DNA from 3 places in the Burkholderia sp. PU8-34 genome. Region 1 is predicted to be linked to each of the others. Evidence: predicted binding sites of a transcription regulator. Region 1 holds the regulator's gene; each other region holds the start of a gene.
The links. Region 1 encodes LexA, which represses DNA repair genes until DNA is damaged. Its sites were predicted from a motif close to ACTGTATNNNNATACAGT; they were not measured.
Positions count from the first base shown of each region.

Region 1 (3,273 bases):
ATCTCCTGGCCCTGCGGGCTGTACAGGAAGTTCAGGTACGCGTCGGCCAGCTTGCGCGTGCCCTTCTTGTCGACCACCTTGTCGACCACCGCAACCGGCGGCTCGGCCAGGATGCTCACCGACGGCACGACGATCTCGAACTTGTCGGAGCCGAATTCCTTGATCGACAGGAACGCCTCGTTCTCCCACGCGATCAGCACGTCGCCGATCCCGCGCTGCACAAAGCTCGTCGTCGCACCGCGCGCGCCGGAATCGAGCACGCCGGCGTTCTTGTAGAGCTTCGTGACGAAGTCCTTCGCGGTCTGCTCGTTGCCGCCCGGCTTGTGCACCGCGTACGCCCATGCGGCCAGGTAGTTCCAGCGCGCGCCGCCCGACGTCTTCGGGTTCGGCGTGACGATCGACACGCCCGGCCTGGTCAGGTCGTCCCAGTCCTTGATCCCCTTCGGATTGCCCTTGCGCACGAGGAACACGATCGTCGACGTGTACGGCGACGCGTTATCGGGCAGGCGCTTCTGCCAGTCCTTGTTGACGAGCCCCTTGTTCGCGAGCGCGTCGATGTCATAGGCGAGCGCGAGCGTCACGACGTCGGCCTGCAGGCCGTCGAGCACCGAGCGCGCCTGCGCGCCCGAGCCGCCGTGCGATTGCTTGAAGTTGACCGTCTCGCCCGTCTTCGCCTTCCATTCCTTGCCGAACGCCTGGTTGAAGTCCTGATACAGCTCGCGCGTCGGGTCGTACGACACGTTCAGGAACGTCGTATCGGCCTGTGCGTGCGTCGCGACGCCCAGCACCGCCGCCGCGCCCAGCGCGAGTGTTGCGATCAAGCGGCCCACCCCGCTCGCCAGCCCCGTTTTGCGCTTCACCATCCTTGGTTCTCCAGTGTTGTCGTGTTGTCGGCATTGCGATGTGGGGCCAGTCTATCGAACGGGTTACATGATTAAAAATAATCGTTCTTCATTTTTTAATACTGAAAAGTGCTAACGCCGTCGGGATGGACGGTTGCGGCAGACAAACCGGCGCCCCGGCGTCGCGCGATCGCGCCGGAATCGCCGCGATCGCGACGAACCTCACGTAACACTTGAAATTCGCGAAGTACTGTATAAAAATACAGCTCACTGTCTATCCATACAGTTGAGCCATGACCAAACTCACCGCCCGTCAGCAGCAAGTGTTCGACTTGATTCGCCGCGCGATCGAGCGCTCCGGCTTTCCGCCTACGCGTGCCGAGATCGCGGCCGAGCTGGGCTTCAGCTCGCCGAATGCGGCCGAAGAACACCTCCGCGCGCTCGCGCGCAAGGGCGTGATCGAGCTGGCGGCCGGCGCGTCGCGCGGCATCCGCCTGCTCGGCATCGACGACATGCCGCATCAGTTCACGCTGCCGCACGCCGGCCTGATGCAGCTGTCGCTGCCGCTCGTCGGCCGCGTCGCGGCCGGTAGCCCGATCCTTGCGCAGGAGCACATCTCGCAGCATTTCGCGTGCGATCCCGCGCTGTTCTCCAGCAAGCCCGACTACCTGCTGAAGGTGCGCGGCCTGTCGATGCGCGACGCCGGCATCCTCGACGGCGACCTGCTCGCCGTGCAGAAGCGCACGGAAGCGAAGGACGGCCAGATCATCGTCGCGCGTCTCGGCGACGACGTCACGGTCAAGCGCCTGAAGCGCCGCCCCGGCGGCCTCGAGCTGATCGCGGAGAACCCGGATTACGAAAACATCTTCGTCAAGGCCGGCAGCGCGGAATTCGCGCTGGAAGGCATCGCCGTCGGGCTGATCCGCTCGGGCGAATTCTGACAATCCGTCTCGCTCAGGAGAACACCATGGAACGCCTTGCCCGCCTGCTGCCTTTCCGTCAATTCGGCCGTCTGCGTCACCTGCGCGGCCGCACGCCCTGCGCGCCGCTGTCCGCGGCGCCCGTCGGTCATGAAGAAGTCGCAGTCGAACGGCAGGCGTCCCTGCTGCCGTCGGCGCTGCCCGCGTTCGCGCGGGTATCGCTGAACGCCGGCCTGAATCACGCGGAACCCGCGCGTCGTGCGCCGGTGCGTGTCTATCACGGCCGGTCGCGCCTGATCATGGTCGGAACGATCGATGCGGTGTGCCGGATGATCGATCGCTGTATTGCGGAGGAACGTTCTGCCGCGCAGGGTGGTCTCTGATTGCGGAACGTTCCCGCGCCGGAGGCGCCGTGAATCACGCACCGGGCCGCCCGAAGCGGCTCAAGCCCCTGTTGATCGTCGCATTGGTTGCCGCCTTGCTGGCGGCGGTCGGCTACGCATACGCATCACCGTATGTCGCGCTCGGCCGCCTGAAGGCGGCCATCGACGCGCGTGATGCGCAAACGGTCAGCGAATATGTCGATTTTCCGTCGCTGCGCATCAGTCTCAAGCAGCAGGTCACCGACGAGTTGATGCGCCGGATCGACGCGAAGCGGCAGGACAACAATCCGTTCGCCGTGATCGGTGCGTTGATCGGCTCCGCGTTGATCGGGCCGCTGGTTGACGCGTATGCGACGCCCGCAGGCGTCGCTGCGCTGATGAGCGGGATACCGCCCCGCGGCAATCCGGGCGAGCGTCCGCCCGAATGGGCGGCGCAGCCGCCGAGCGGCACGGTCGGCACGCAGGCTGCCGGCGCGGCGAATCCGCCTGCGGGCAGCGCGCCGGCTGCATCGCCGCCGGCGCCGCCAACCGACCACGCGCACGCAACCGTGCCCGAGAGACGGCCAACGAGCGCCGGGTACCGGAACATCGACGAGTTTGTCGTGACCTACCAGCGCAACGTCGATGGCGCGCGCTACGCGGCGATCTTTCATCGCGAAGGCCTGTTTTCGTGGAAGCTGTCCGCAGTCGATCTGCACGGCTGAACCGGCAGCCTGCCGATCCCGGCCGCACCCCGCGCACGTCGTGAGCCGGCGCCGGTCAGGCGCTCACTTCACAGTCGCAGCTTCGCGTTCGCGAGCGATTTCGGCTTTCTGTTCTTCCGCCGTCGAGCAGGCCACGAGGATGCTGCAACTCACCCGATCGAGCAGCTGGGTGTTGCCTGACCCCATCCACCATCTCGACAGGCCGCTGCGGCAGCGGTGCCCGACCACGATCAGGTCGACCTTCAGTTCCGACGCGAGATTCGCGATCTCGTCGATCGGGTAGCCGAACGCGAAATGCCCTTCGGCCTGCAGTCCCCGGTCGCGCAACCAGTCCACCCCCTCCTGCAGGATTTCACGCGCAGTTTCCTCGAAGCGGCCGCACGCGACGTCGGTCAGCAGGCCGGCGCTTTGCGCGATGCTCGAA
Region 1 covers NZ_JBSAXC010000002.1:589,856-593,128, reverse strand. The annotation lists gene ACV22Z_RS07415 (sulfate ABC transporter substrate-binding protein) at 1-863, opposite strand, end outside; gene lexA (transcriptional repressor LexA) at 1,136-1,783, shown strand; gene ACV22Z_RS07405 (hypothetical protein) at 1,810-2,145, shown strand; gene ACV22Z_RS07400 (DUF2939 domain-containing protein) at 2,175-2,849, shown strand; gene ACV22Z_RS07395 (universal stress protein) at 2,913-3,273, opposite strand, start outside.

Region 2 (3,273 bases), on a different contig from region 1:
GAATCGCGCTCGCTGCGCTACCACATCGAGGAACTGCCGGGCGGCGTGCTGCAGATCGGCTTTCGCGTAAGCGGCCAGCCGGTCGCGGTGACCGTGTCGTTCGACGATGCCGCGTACGACACCTATACGCACTGGGACGCGAGCCAGAAACAGCTCGCGCTCGGGCGGCTGGCGGACGGCTTCGCCCGGATGATGGCGAAGCGCAGCCCGGCCGCACTTGGCGGCGACTATCACGTCGAGCGTTTCTGACCCCGCCGGCCCCGCGCATTGCGCCGATCCGGTACGGGCGCGGGCAGCACAACCGGCAGCGGGGCCTCCGGGACTGCTGGCTCTCACCGTCGACGGCAATCCGCGCGCCGGCGGCATCGTCAGCCAAGTGCCCGCGTGCGGAGGGCACTTTGCGTCCGGGCGCGCGTCGCGTAGGATATCCGTTAATTCAGCAGACACTGCGTTCGCAGCGGGCCATCGAATTAGCGGCAGGCGGCGCGCAGCGCGTTCTCCTTTTTCACGCAACCGACGGATACCACCGCTCATGGTCATCGCTCGCCAGTTGCTGTCGTCCGGCGCGGGCCGGCTTCTTTGCGGCATGTCGGCGTTCGCGCTGCTCGCGGCCGCCGATCCACAGTCCGCATCGGCACAGACGCCGTCGCCGCTCGGCGAGTGGCAGTTCTCGGCTGGCGTCCCGCTCATCAAGCTGTTCGAACCGAACGTTCCGACCTGGCAGGTCAGCGTCGGCGCCGGGATGACGTATCAACCGCGCTATCCGGGTTCGGATCGCTATCACGTGCTGGGCGGGCCGAACCTCGACGTCCGGTATCGCGACCTGTTCTTCATCTCGACCGGCGAGGGCGCCGGCGCGAACGTGCTGCGCGGGCCGAACTGGCGCGTCAGCCTCTCCGTCGGCTACGACCTCGGGCGCCGCGCCGCAGACGATATCGGCCACCTGAACGGCTTCGACAACATCAACGCGGCGCCCGTGCTGAAGCTGTCGGCCGACTACGTGATCTCGAAGGATTTTCCGCTCGTGCTGCGCGCGGACGTGCGGCGCAGCGTCGGCGGCGCGAACGGCTGGATCGGCGACCTGTCCGCCTACATGCCGATGCCCGGCAGCAACGAGAATTTCTACTGGTTCGCCGGGCCGACGGTGTCGTTTGCCGATGCGCGCTACATGAACGGCTGGTTCGGCGTCAGCGATGCCGCGGCCGCGCGCTCGGGGCTGCCGCGCTATTCGTCAGGCGCCGGGATCAAGTCGGTCGGGGCGGGCGTGACGATGGTCTGGTTCGTGAACAAGCACTGGTTCCTGACGATGGACGGTGCGATCGAGCAGCTCGTCGGGCGCGCGGCGGCGAGCCCCGTCACGCAGCAGACGACGAACGGCGTGCTCGACCTGTCGGTGAATTACCAGTTCTGAACGGTGGCGATCGGCCATGGCAGCGGCGTCGATCGCATACTCCGTTGCCGACGACGAAAGCGCGATCGACGTGCAGACGCTGGAACGCCTCGCGCTGGATTCGCGTTACCCGTGACGCAAGCAAGCGCACGACGGGATGCGCGTCATGCAGCGTGCGATCAATCGATTCCGCCGTCACATTTGCTATGATTCGGACCTGTACAAACGTACAGTGACCGACTCCCGTGACACCCGCATCGCCGCCGCCTCCGGCGTTCTACTACCTGACCAATTTCGAGCGTGCGCTGACCTGGCTCGGCGAGCGCTACGACGACGTGCTCGACGCCAGCGAGCGGGCCTTCCTGCAGGCCTTCGCGGCGCTGCCGCAGGCGTCGCGCGCGCTGCTCGTGCGGATGCTGATGCGCAATGGGCCGGACTTCCGCGCGAGCAAGCTCCGGTATGACGAGATCGGCTGCGCGCTCGACGCAGCCGCGCCGCTTGTCGCGCTCGGCTGGGTCGATCCGGCGCCGCCGTTGACGCTCGACGAAATCTTCGCGTTGTCCACCAAGGCCGAACTGCTGCGGATGTTCCCGGTGCTGGGCGCGCATGCGGGCGCGCGCAAGACCGAATGGCTCGACCTGCTGCGGCCTGCGCATGACGTTGCGCAACCGTTCGACGCGTGGTTTGCGGGGGGCATCCAACTGGCAGCTGTCGATTTGGAAGGCGACCAATCTGCGGCCGTCGATTCGGAGCGAGCGCAACCCGCGGCCGCCAATCCATCGGACGTCGACCGCGTGCTGCGCGTGACGGTCGGCCCGCTGTGCGACCGGCTGCGGCTGATGTTCTTCGGCAATCTCTACCAGGACTGGAGCGAATTCGTGCTCGCCGATCTCGGCGTGTTCCAGTATGAAAGCGTGCCGTTCGCGCCGTCGTCGCGCGCTTTCCAGCAGCGCAGCGATGTCGATACGTATCTCGCGCTGCATGCGTGCCGCACCGCGCTCGACGCATGGCCCGACGATGCACCGTTCGACCCGCTCCTCGACCTGATCGACACGGTCGATTGCGTGCAGCCGTGGCTCGCGACGCGCCGCGCGAAGCTGCTGTTCACGCTCGGCCAGACGTGCGAGCGCCGCCAGGCTTGGCCGCTCGCGCTCGATGCCTACGCGCGCAGCGCCTGGCCCGGCAGCCGCCACCGGCGGATCCGGGTGCTCGAACGCTGCGGCCGCGACGACGATGCGCTCGCGCTGGCGCTCGATGCGCGCGACGCGTTCGAAAGCGACGAAGAGCGGCAGCGCGTCGAACGGATGCTGCCGCGGCTGCAGCGCCGTCTCGGCCGCGCGGTCGAGCGGGCGGCCGCAGCGCGCGACGTGCCGCGCGAAACGCTCGTGCTCGTGCGCCCGGACGCATTCGAGAGCGTCGAATTTGCGGTGCGCGACCATCTCGCGCACCCCGGCGCGCCGGTCCATTACGTCGAAAACACGCTGATCAATTCGCTGTTCGGCCTGCTGTGCTGGGAGCCCGTGTTCGCGGCGGTGCCGGGCGCGTTCTTCCATCCGTTCCAGCGCGGGCCGGCCGACCTGCATGCGCCCGATTTCGCCGCGCGTCGTGCGGGCGCGTTCGACGCGTGCTTCGCGCAGCTCGATTCCGGCGCGTATCGCGACACGATCCAGCGTCATTACGCGACGAAGATGGGCGTGCAATCGCCGTTCGTGTTCTGGGGCGTGCTGAGCCCGGCGCTGCTCGACGAAGCGCTTGCCTGCCTGCCGCCCGAACATCTGCGCCTCTGGTTCGCGCGCCTGCTCGCGGACATTCGCAGCAATCGCTCGGGGCTCCCCGATCTCGTGCGGTTCTGGCCCGGCGAACGGCGCTACGAGCTGATCGAG
Region 2 covers NZ_JBSAXC010000004.1:55,669-58,941, reverse strand. The annotation lists gene ACV22Z_RS11595 (hypothetical protein) at 1-249, shown strand, start outside; gene ACV22Z_RS11590 (MipA/OmpV family protein) at 533-1,411, shown strand; gene ACV22Z_RS11585 (VRR-NUC domain-containing protein) at 1,636-3,273, shown strand, end outside.
Region 2: ACV22Z_RS11585 (VRR-NUC domain-containing protein) is a predicted target of LexA. The motif match lies at 1,607-1,624, and genes of this name have one in related genera.

Region 3 (3,273 bases), on a different contig from region 1:
CGCGCTGGTCGAAGTGTGGCACGCGAACCATCTCGGCAACTATTCGTACTTCGATCAATCGCAGCCGGCGTTCAACCTGCGACGCTCGATCCGCACCGACGCCGAAGGCCGCTACAGCTTCCGCAGCGTGCTGCCGGTCGGCTACAGCGTGCCGCCGGGCAGCAAGACCGAGCAGCTGCTCGACCAGCTCGGCCGCCACGGCCATCGTCCCGCGCACATTCACTTCTTCGTTTCCGCGGATGGTTATCGTAAGCTGACGACGCAGATCAACATCGAAGGCGATCCGCACATCTGGGACGACTTCGCGTTCGCGACCCGCGAAGGGCTGATTCCGAAGGTCAAGCAAGCCGAAGGGGCGGAAGGCAAGCCTTACGGCGTCGATGGCCAGTTCGCGCTGATCGATTTTGACTTCACGATGATCAAGGAAAAGGCGAACGTGCCGGACAGCGAAGTCGAACGCGTGCGCGCGCAAGCCTGAGCGGTTGCGCGACGAACCGATAACGCAAGGAGCGAGTGATGCTGTTTCATGTGGAAATGACCGTCCATCTGCCGGCGGATATGGATCCGGTCAAGGCGGCGACGCTGAAGGCCGAAGAGAAGGCAATGTGCCAGCGGCTGATGAACGAAGGGGTCTGGCGACATCTGTGGAGGATCGCGGGGCAGTATGCGAACGTCAGCATTTTTGATGTCGACAGCGTGCAGCAGCTGCATGACACGTTGAGCCAGTTGCCGCTGTTTCCGTATATGAAGCTCGAGGTGCGGGCGCTGTGCCGGCATCCGTCGTCGGTTCGGGAAGATGATCGGTAAGTGAGCAGTGCAAACGTGGTCGCCGCCTGGCGGCCGCGTCTGTTTGCAACGCGGGCGACCTGGGATTCCACTCAGGTCGCCCGCTTCGTTTCGTGATCTGCCATTGCGCGTCGTATCGCGTGCTCGCACGGCCCGCATCGCCGGGCGCACCTCGCCGCCCGGACGCCTGCGTATCGAACGGCGCATCCACAACCGTCATTGATCGGGCCTCAGCGGCCCACCTCCTCCACATGCGCCGCGAACCCCACCCGTTCCGGCGCGATCTCTGCCTTCAACGTCAACGCCGGAATCTCGTATTCGCCGGAGTTCTGCCGCCGGAACGGAATCGGCGAAATCTCCCACAGACTGTCGAGACGCGCGCCGAGCGCATCGCGCGTTGCCGCAAACCGCGCGTCATCCATCTCTCCCGTCCGGTAGATCACGAACGGCGGAAGCACGTCGAAGCCCGGGTAAAACAGCACCCCATGCTGGATCGGAAACAGCACTTCGTCGATCGCGCCGTTGATGCCACGCGGGCTGTAGTGCGATTCCCAGCCGCCCGTCGTGACGAGCACCATCGCGCGCTTGCCTGCGAGCGTGCCTTCGCCGTACCGATTGCCCCAATGTGAATCCGAATGCTCGCCGACCCCATACGCGAAGCCGCACGCATATACGCGCTCGACCCAGCCCTTCATGATCGCCGGCATCGTGAACCACCACAGCGGGAACTGCAGGATCGCCGCATCGGCCCACTTCAGCTTCGCCTGTTCGCGCGCGATGTCGTCGGGTTGCGTGCCTTGCTCGAACGCGCGCTTTGCGTCGTCTGACGGATCGAATCGCTCGCCGGGCGGCTTCGCAGGCCCCCCTCTCCGGCCAGCGTCGCGTGCCACCGCCGCAGGTCACTGTTGCGGATCGTCTTCGCCAGTCGCCCTTACCCGTTACCCTCGCCAATCGCCCCGACCGCTCGCTGACACCCACTGCCAAAAATCTCTATCCAGGACTTGAAACCGTCCGAATCACTGTATATATTTACAGTGCTTTTGGCCATATGACCCGATTTCCGTCATCTTCGACGAACGGACCTTGTGAGGCGACCATGTTCCAGTCATCCGCTTTCGATCCCGAGCAACCCGGCTTCAATCCCGTCCACTTCGAGCGCGCCGCGCAGCGGGCGGTCGTCGACCTGCAGCGTGTGGTCGGCGGGCCTGCCCAGCGTGCGCTCGGCCTGCGCCGGCGCACGCACCCGGCCGCGGTGCGCACGATGAGCTGGCGCGCGCTGCTCGACGTCGAGGAGCTGGCTTTCTCGAATTCGGGGTTTCTGAACCGGAACGATCCTGCGGTGATCGACGCGTTCATCCGGCTGCGCGACAGCCGCCTGCTGGCCGCGGACGTCGAGGAACCAGTGGACTGGCGCCGCGACGACGACGACCTGCCGGCCGTCTATCTGATCGTGAAGGCGATGCTCGAGGCGGAAGCCGCGGAACAGGCCGAGGCCGCCTGAGCATCGGCAGAGTGCGCCATCAGCACTGTGAACGGGTCGGCAGCCGATATTGATCAGGCCCGACGATCGCCCACGCAATGCGAAAACGATCGTTGGGTAGCGACCGCCGCTGCGACGGCTACGTAGCCGTACGGGCCAGCCGCCCTGCCCTCATCGAGAGACGTAGCACGCGCCGATGAGGGCAGGGCCTGCGTACCCGGTGCCGGAGGTTGAGATCAGTGGCAATACGCACTACACGCGTTACAGCCGCGCCGCCAGCCGCGCACCCTGGTCGATCGCACGCTTCGCATCGAGTTCGGCGGCCAGTTCCGCGCCGCCGATCAGGTGCACCGATTGCCCCGCTGCCTGCAGCGGTTCGACGAGCGCGCGCTGCGGCTCCTGGCCCGCACACAGCACGATCGTGTCGACCTCGATCAGCTCCGGATCGGCGCGCTTCTCGCCGTACGACACATGCAGCCCGCGCACATCGATCCGCTCGTAGTTCACGCCGCCGATCATCTTCACCTGCTTCATCTTCAGCGTCGCGCGGTGAATCCAGCCGGTCGTCTTGCCGAGCCCCTTGCCGAGCGGCGCGGCCTTGCGCTGCAGCAGTGTCACCTCGCGGGCCGGCGGCGTCGTCTGCGCACGCGTCACGCCGCCGCGCGTCGCCGCCGGATCGGTCACGCCCCATTCGGCCTTCCATTCGTCGAGATCGAGCGCCGGCGACACACCGTCCTGCACGAGAAACTCCGCGACATCGAAGCCGATCCCGCCCGCGCCAACCACCGCGACCCGCTTGCCGACCGGCCGATTGCCCGCGAGCACGTCGATATAGCTCAGCACGTTCGCGCCGTCTTGCCCTGGAATCTTGGGATCGCGCGGTGACACGCCGGTTGCGAGCACGATTTCGTCATACCCGCCCGCGATCAGGTCGCTTGCATCGACACACCGGTTCAGGTGCAACGACACACCGGTCAACTCGATCTGCCGGCGGAAATAGCGCAGCA
Region 3 covers NZ_JBSAXC010000010.1:225,478-228,750, forward strand. The annotation lists gene catA (catechol 1,2-dioxygenase) at 1-478, shown strand, start outside; gene catC (muconolactone Delta-isomerase) at 517-807, shown strand; partial or broken gene ACV22Z_RS23570 (NAD(P)H-dependent oxidoreductase) at 1,017-1,640, opposite strand; gene ACV22Z_RS23575 (DUF2471 family protein) at 1,883-2,287, shown strand; gene ACV22Z_RS23580 (oxidoreductase) at 2,528-3,273, opposite strand, start outside.
Region 3: ACV22Z_RS23575 (DUF2471 family protein) is a predicted target of LexA. The motif match lies at 1,805-1,822, and genes of this name have one in related genera.